DNA from 2 places in the Viridibacillus sp. FSL H8-0110 genome. Region 2 is predicted to be linked to the other one. Evidence: a T-box and tRNA genes for the amino acid it is inferred to sense, from the RefSeq annotation. Region 2 holds a T-box; the other holds one or more tRNA genes.
The links. The T-box of region 2 lies ahead of proS (proline--tRNA ligase). A T-box ahead of a tRNA ligase gene usually reads a tRNA of that ligase, here a tRNA-Pro.
Positions count from the first base shown of each region.

Region 1: it has a tRNA-Pro gene. The T-box ahead of proS (proline--tRNA ligase) is inferred to sense a tRNA for this amino acid. The anticodon was not compared.

Region 1 is NZ_JBBOPJ010000001.1:850,232-853,612, forward strand. Features, by position in the region: rRNA gene MHH98_RS04195 (23S ribosomal RNA) at 1-1,101, shown strand, start outside; rRNA gene rrf (5S ribosomal RNA) at 1,235-1,350, shown strand; tRNA gene MHH98_RS04205 (tRNA-Val) at 1,360-1,435, shown strand; tRNA gene MHH98_RS04210 (tRNA-Thr) at 1,454-1,529, shown strand; tRNA gene MHH98_RS04215 (tRNA-Lys) at 1,542-1,617, shown strand; tRNA gene MHH98_RS04220 (tRNA-Leu) at 1,637-1,721, shown strand; tRNA gene MHH98_RS04225 (tRNA-Gly) at 1,747-1,821, shown strand; tRNA gene MHH98_RS04230 (tRNA-Leu) at 1,828-1,916, shown strand; tRNA gene MHH98_RS04235 (tRNA-Arg) at 1,946-2,022, shown strand; tRNA gene MHH98_RS04240 (tRNA-Pro) at 2,027-2,103, shown strand; tRNA gene MHH98_RS04245 (tRNA-Ala) at 2,123-2,198, shown strand; tRNA gene MHH98_RS04250 (tRNA-Met) at 2,226-2,299, shown strand; tRNA gene MHH98_RS04255 (tRNA-Ile) at 2,316-2,392, shown strand; tRNA gene MHH98_RS04260 (tRNA-Ser) at 2,415-2,507, shown strand; tRNA gene MHH98_RS04265 (tRNA-Met) at 2,540-2,616, shown strand; tRNA gene MHH98_RS04270 (tRNA-Asp) at 2,620-2,696, shown strand; tRNA gene MHH98_RS04275 (tRNA-Phe) at 2,726-2,801, shown strand; tRNA gene MHH98_RS04280 (tRNA-Gly) at 2,806-2,879, shown strand; tRNA gene MHH98_RS04285 (tRNA-Ile) at 2,887-2,963, shown strand; tRNA gene MHH98_RS04290 (tRNA-Asn) at 2,974-3,048, shown strand; tRNA gene MHH98_RS04295 (tRNA-Ser) at 3,054-3,144, shown strand; tRNA gene MHH98_RS04300 (tRNA-Glu) at 3,149-3,220, shown strand.
Region 2 is NZ_JBBOPJ010000001.1:257,378-260,758, forward strand. Features, by position in the region: gene MHH98_RS01350 (NUDIX hydrolase) at 1-100, shown strand, start outside; gene proS (proline--tRNA ligase) at 548-1,978, opposite strand; T-box leader at 2,019-2,218, opposite strand; gene MHH98_RS01360 (histidine phosphatase family protein) at 2,300-2,839, shown strand; gene MHH98_RS01365 (hypothetical protein) at 2,886-3,353, shown strand.

The sequences.
Region 1 (3,381 bases), 590 kb from region 2:
GCAAAACCGTAAGGTGACGTATAGGGGCTGACGCCTGCCCGGTGCTGGAAGGTTAAGAGGAGTGCTTAGCGCAAGCGAAGGTGCGAATTGAAGCCCCAGTAAACGGCGGCCGTAACTATAACGGTCCTAAGGTAGCGAAATTCCTTGTCGGGTAAGTTCCGACCCGCACGAAAGGCGTAACGATCTGGGCACTGTCTCAACGAGAGACTCGGTGAAATTATAGTACCTGTGAAGATGCAGGTTACCCGCGACAGGACGGAAAGACCCCGTGGAGCTTTACTGTAGCCTGATATTGAATTTTGATACATCTTGTACAGGATAGGTAGGAGCCAGAGATTCCGGAGCGCCAGCTTCGGAGGAGGCGTTGGTGGGATACTACCCTAGATGTATTGAACTTCTAACCCATGCCCCTTAGCGGGGTAGGAGACAGTGTCAGGCGGGCAGTTTGACTGGGGCGGTCGCCTCCTAAAGAGTAACGGAGGCGCCCAAAGGTTCCCTCAGAATGGTTGGAAATCATTCGTAGAGTGTAAAGGCATAAGGGAGCTTGACTGCGAGACCTACAAGTCGAGCAGGGTCGAAAGACGGGCTTAGTGATCCGGTGGTTCCGCATGGAAGGGCCATCGCTCAACGGATAAAAGCTACCCCGGGGATAACAGGCTTATCTCCCCCAAGAGTCCACATCGACGGGGAGGTTTGGCACCTCGATGTCGGCTCATCGCATCCTGGGGCTGTAGTCGGTCCCAAGGGTTGGGCTGTTCGCCCATTAAAGCGGTACGCGAGCTGGGTTCAGAACGTCGTGAGACAGTTCGGTCCCTATCCGTCGTGGGCGTAGGAAATTTGAGAGGAGCTGTCCTTAGTACGAGAGGACCGGGATGGACACACCGCTGGTGTACCAGTTGTTCTGCCAAGGGCATCGCTGGGTAGCTATGTGTGGACGGGATAAGTGCTGAAAGCATCTAAGCATGAAGCCCCCCTCAAGATGAGATTTCCCATTACGCAAGTAAGTAAGATCCCTCAAAGACGATGAGGTAGATAGGTTCGAGGTGGAAGTGTGGCGACATACGGAGCTGACGAATACTAATAGATCGAGGACTTAACCAAATTTTACTTAACGAACTTCAATGTAATTTATCCAGTTTTGAGAGAATAAGAAAAAAACTTTTCTAAAATAGCAAAAAACACTTGCTAAACTTTAAAAAATATGTTATAATAATTCTTGTCCTTAAGAAAATAGTCTAGTGACGATGGCAAAGAGGTCACACCCGTTCCCATGCCGAACACGGAAGTTAAGCTCTTTAGCGCCGATGGTAGTTGGGGGTTTCCCCCTGTGAGAGTAGGACGTTGCTAGGCGAACAATATGGAGGATTAGCTCAGCTGGGAGAGCACCTGCCTTACAAGCAGGGGGTCGGCGGTTCGATCCCGTCATCCTCCACCATTATTTTAAATAAACAATGCCGGTGTAGCTCAGTTGGTAGAGCAACTGACTTGTAATCAGTAGGTCGAGGGTTCGACTCCTTTCGCCGGCACCATTCATTTTATATGAGCCATTAGCTCAGTTGGTAGAGCATCTGACTTTTAATCAGAGGGTCGTAGGTTCGAATCCTACATGGCTCACCATTTTTAAAAAACATTATATGCGGGTGTGGCGGAACTGGCAGACGCACTAGACTTAGGATCTAGCGCCGCAAGGCGTGGGGGTTCGACTCCCTTCACCCGCACCATAATTTTTAAGTTTATCAGCATATTGCGGAAGTAGTTCAGTGGTAGAACACCACCTTGCCAAGGTGGGGGTCGCGAGTTCGAACCTCGTCTTCCGCTCCAAAATATGCCGGGGTGGCGGAACTGGCAGACGCACAGGACTTAAAATCCTGCGGTAGGTGACTACCGTACCGGTTCGATTCCGGTCCTCGGCACCATATTTTAATATAATATAAGTGATATAAATGCGCCCGTAGCTCAATTGGATAGAGCGTCTGACTACGGATCAGAAGGTTGTGGATTCGACTTCTGCCGGGCGCGCCATTAACGGGAAGTAGCTCAGCTTGGTAGAGCACTTGGTTTGGGACCAAGGGGTCGCAGGTTCGAATCCTGTCTTCCCGACCATTAATACTTTCAACCCTATGGGGCCTTAGCTCAGCTGGGAGAGCGCCTGCCTTGCACGCAGGAGGTCAGCGGTTCGATCCCGCTAGGCTCCACCAATTTATTACTAAATTTAATACCATCATGGCGGCGTAGCTCAGCTGGCTAGAGCGTACGGTTCATACCCGTGAGGTCGGGGGTTCGATCCCCTCTGCCGCCATACTAACCAAACTAAAGGACCTTTAGCTCAGTTGGTTAGAGCAGACGGCTCATAACCGTCCGGTCGCAGGTTCGAGTCCTGCAAGGTCCACCATCTACACAACGTTATATTTTTTGGAGGAATACCCAAGTCTGGCTGAAGGGATCGGTCTTGAAAACCGACAGGCGGGTCATACCGCGCGGGGGTTCGAATCCCTCTTCCTCCTCCATTTTTTAAAATTTAATTTCATAATATCATTATCGCGGGGTGGAGCAGTTCGGTAGCTCGTCGGGCTCATAACCCGAAGGTCACAGGTTCAAATCCTGTCCCCGCAACCAAATGGTCCGGTAGTTCAGTTGGTTAGAATGCCTGCCTGTCACGCAGGAGGTCGCGGGTTCGAGTCCCGTCCGGACCGCCATTTTTTAAAAATATTGTATTAATCATCATGGGTCAGTAGCTCAGTTGGTAGAGCATTAGATTGAAGCTCTAAGTGTCGGCGGTTCGATTCCGTCCTGACCCACCATGATGCGGGTGTAGTTTAGTGGTAAAACCACAGCCTTCCAAGCTGTTGTCGAGAGTTCGATTCTCTTCACCCGCTCCAATTTTATGGGCCTATAGCTCAGCTGGTTAGAGCGCACGCCTGATAAGCGTGAGGTCGATGGTTCGAGTCCATTTAGGCCCACCATTAAAATTTTTCCGAAGTAGCTCAGTGGTAGAGCATCCGGCTGTTAACCGGACGGTCGTAGGTTCGAGTCCTACCTTCGGAGCCATATATGGGGAAGTACTCAAGTGGCTGAAGAGGCGCCCCTGCTAAGGGTGTAGGTCGCGTAAGCGGCGCGAGGGTTCAAATCCCTCCTTCTCCGCCATATAGGCCCCTTGGTCAAGCGGTTAAGACACCGCCCTTTCACGGCGGTAACACGGGTTCGAATCCCGTAGGGGTCATACTTTAAAAACCATTAGAATCATATTTGATTCTAATGGTTTTTTTGCGTTTGGAAAGTAAATTGAAAAGGCATTTTTTTAATGAGTTAAAGCTATTTTTGCAGATAATGAAAGTAACATACTAAGTAAAGGCTGATTGCCGATACTTAGATTTTTTATTT
Region 2 (3,381 bases):
GAAGATACCTCTTGTAAAAAATGCTATACACGCTGATTTTGTTGAGCATAATGCATCCTACATGGATAATGTTTTATCAAAGCTAACGGAAGTTTTATAAGAGAAGCACGTTGCAAATGCAACGTGCTTCTTGTTTTGTTGAGAGACGTTTCGGCCGGACACTTAATGTCAAAGAGTGCCTTTGGTTCGAGCCTTACAGTGCTTGTCGAGGGCCGACAGGATGTAGGTCAGATAGCCGTTGCCACAGGACGTGGCAGTTTTAGGCTATCTTCATTTATACGGGCCGCTTCAGCATTTAAGAAAGATATTCAGCTTCAGCGGCCAGACTCTCGAGGTCACTTTCACTTTCTCGGTCGAAAACTGTAAAGATGTTTTCGATTCGAAAGTTACAGTGCTTGTCGAGTCTTGACAGGCCGCTTCAGCATTTAGTATATCCAGCTTCAGGCGCTAGACTCTCGGGTCGTTTCGGTCTCTCGGCACAAGACAAAAAGCGCCTTGTGTTCGAGCCCTCCAACGCCTGTCGAGTCTGGTCAAGCGCCATCAGCATTTAATATGCCTTTGCCCATACGACCATTTTTTCTGCTGGTTTGCTGCAACAGATACATGTTTCTGAGATATGTTCTTGTTCGAATGGCATACATCGGGAAGTTGCACCTGTTTCTTCTTTTATTTTATCTTCACACGCTTGGTCACCACACCACATAGCCTTGATAAATCCTTGTCTTTCTTCAAGTTGTGCTTTGAATGCATCAAATGTTTGAACGGTAAATGTATTTTCTTCGCGGTGATTTAGTGCTTTATTGTATAAATCATTTTGAATTTCCTCTAACATTGCAGGTAATTTTACTTCTAGTTCATTAAGTGGAACGATAATTTTTTCCCCTGAGTCACGACGGGCTAGAACCACTTGATTATTTTCGATGTCCTTTGGCCCTACTTCAAGGCGTACTGGAATACCCTTCATTTCATACTCATTGAATTTCCAACCTGGTTTTTTATCACTAGCATCAATATTAACTCGTGCCACTTTTCCAAGACGTTCTTTTAAATCATAAGCAAAATCCAGGACGCCTTCTTTATGTTGAGCAATTGGTACAATCATTACTTGGGTCGGTGCAATACGTGGAGGAACGACTAGACCACGATCATCACCATGAACCATAATAAGTGCTCCTATTATACGTGTTGTGAAACCCCAAGATGTTTGATGAACAAATTGTTGTTTACCTTCTTTATCAAGATATTTAATATCAAATGCACGTGCAAAACCATCTCCGAAATTATGTGATGTTCCTGATTGTAATGCTTTCCCGTCATGCATTAGCGTTTCGATTGTGTAAGTGGATTCAGCGCCTGCAAATTTTTCCTTCTCAGTTTTTTGCCCTTTTAATACAGGGATAGCTAAGTACTCTTCACAAATTTGAGCATACACATTTAACATACGTAATGTTTCCTCTTGAGCTTCTTCTTGAGTAGCGTGAGCAGTGTGTCCCTCTTGCCATAAAAACTCAAGTGTACGCAAGAATGGACGTGTCGTTTTTTCCCAGCGTACAACATTAGCCCATTGGTTATATAGCTTTGGTAGATCACGATAAGAATGAATAATATTAGCATAGTGTTCGCAGAATAGTGTTTCTGAAGTTGGACGTACAACTAAGCGCTCTTGTAGTTTTTCATCCCCACCATGCGTAACCCATGCCACTTCGGGTGCAAATCCTTTTACGTGATCTTTTTCTTTTTGTAAAAGTGATTCAGGTATGAATAAAGGCATATAAACATTTTCATGACCTGTTTCTTTCAGTTTTGTATCGAGTTCATTTTTGATATTGTCCCACAATGCATAGCCATAAGGACGTATAATCATTGAACCACGAACACTTGAATAATCGATTAAATCAGCTTTTGTTACAACGTCTGTATACCATTGAGCAAAATCCTCATCCATTGCTGTTACGTCTTTTACAAATTGTTTTGCCATTATAAACACCCCTTCTTTAAAATAAAAAGCCCCGCCTTAAATAAGGGACCCATTACGGCGGTACCACCCTTATTTAAAGCGAAGCTTTACTCTCAAACATGTTAACGACTGTCGCCGCGCCATTTTTCAATGACGAACTCGAAGGTAGGTTCAAGAAGCTGTTAATGAGAATCTTCCACCAATCAATTCTCTCTCTATAAAAACAGGTCATTCTTTACTAATCCTTGTCTTAGTTTCAATTATTGTTGTTTGTGATTATAGTATTGTCTAAATAGTATGTCAATACTATATAATATTATTCAAAAGATAGGGGAGTTGTTAATGAAAAAAATTTACATTATTCGTCATTGTAAGGCTTATGGTCAAGAAAAAGAGGCCACTCTTACAAGTGAGGGTATTGAGCAGGCTAAACAATTAGCAGAGAGATTACAACAATACGATATAAAGAGAGTTATTTCTAGTCCATTTACAAGAGCAATCCAAACGATAGAACCATTTTCCAAGAAAATGAAAATAGAAGTTGAACAGGATGAAAGACTAGCTGAACGTGTTTTAAGTACACAAAATTTTGATGATTGGTTAGAAAAGTTGGAACAAACTTTTCTCGATGAAAACTTAAGGTACATAGGTGGAGAATCAAGCAAAGAAGCAGTTGTACGAATTGAACAGTTAATCAAAGAATTACTCGAATCATCTATTGCTGATACTGCAATTGTTTCGCATGGCAATCTATTATCATTACTCATTACAAAATACAATTCGAAATTTGGTTTTACAGGATGGAAAACTATGAGAAATCCTGATGTATTTTTATTGACGAAAGATGGACAAGATGTTGATATAAAGCGAATTGATATGTAAAAAATGCTATACTAAAGGTTGAATGCAAACGAAAAAGGAGTAAATTATGTTAACATTTGAACAAAAACAAGCGATCATCGAAAGTTTCCCTCAATTAACTCGTAAAGAAATTTCGATGAAACGATTAAATTATCACTTTGATGGTAGCCAATATGAGAAAAAAATTGTGGTAGAAAAATTACACCCAAACGGTAACGGTTTTGTTTACGTAGGAGATTTACTACGTTATAAATCAGACGATCGTGGTTTAGTAAATATTCGTGATTTCTCTGAGCAAGAGCTACGTGAAATTATCGAAGATTCCCTTACGTACTTATCTGAAATTGATGAAGTAGTTCCTGAAGTGAGAATTGAGCAAAGCTGGCGTAACCGTAATGATGACCAACTTCTTTTAGTAGAAGAAGATCCTTTTTGGAATGTTTATCATGGCTTCAATTTAGAAGAAAGCTTCGGAACTCGTGATGATGCGGAAAACTATTTATATTCTGAAGGCTTTAAGCCGTCTAAAAAATGATGATAACAATATCGTTTATTGGCGGTAT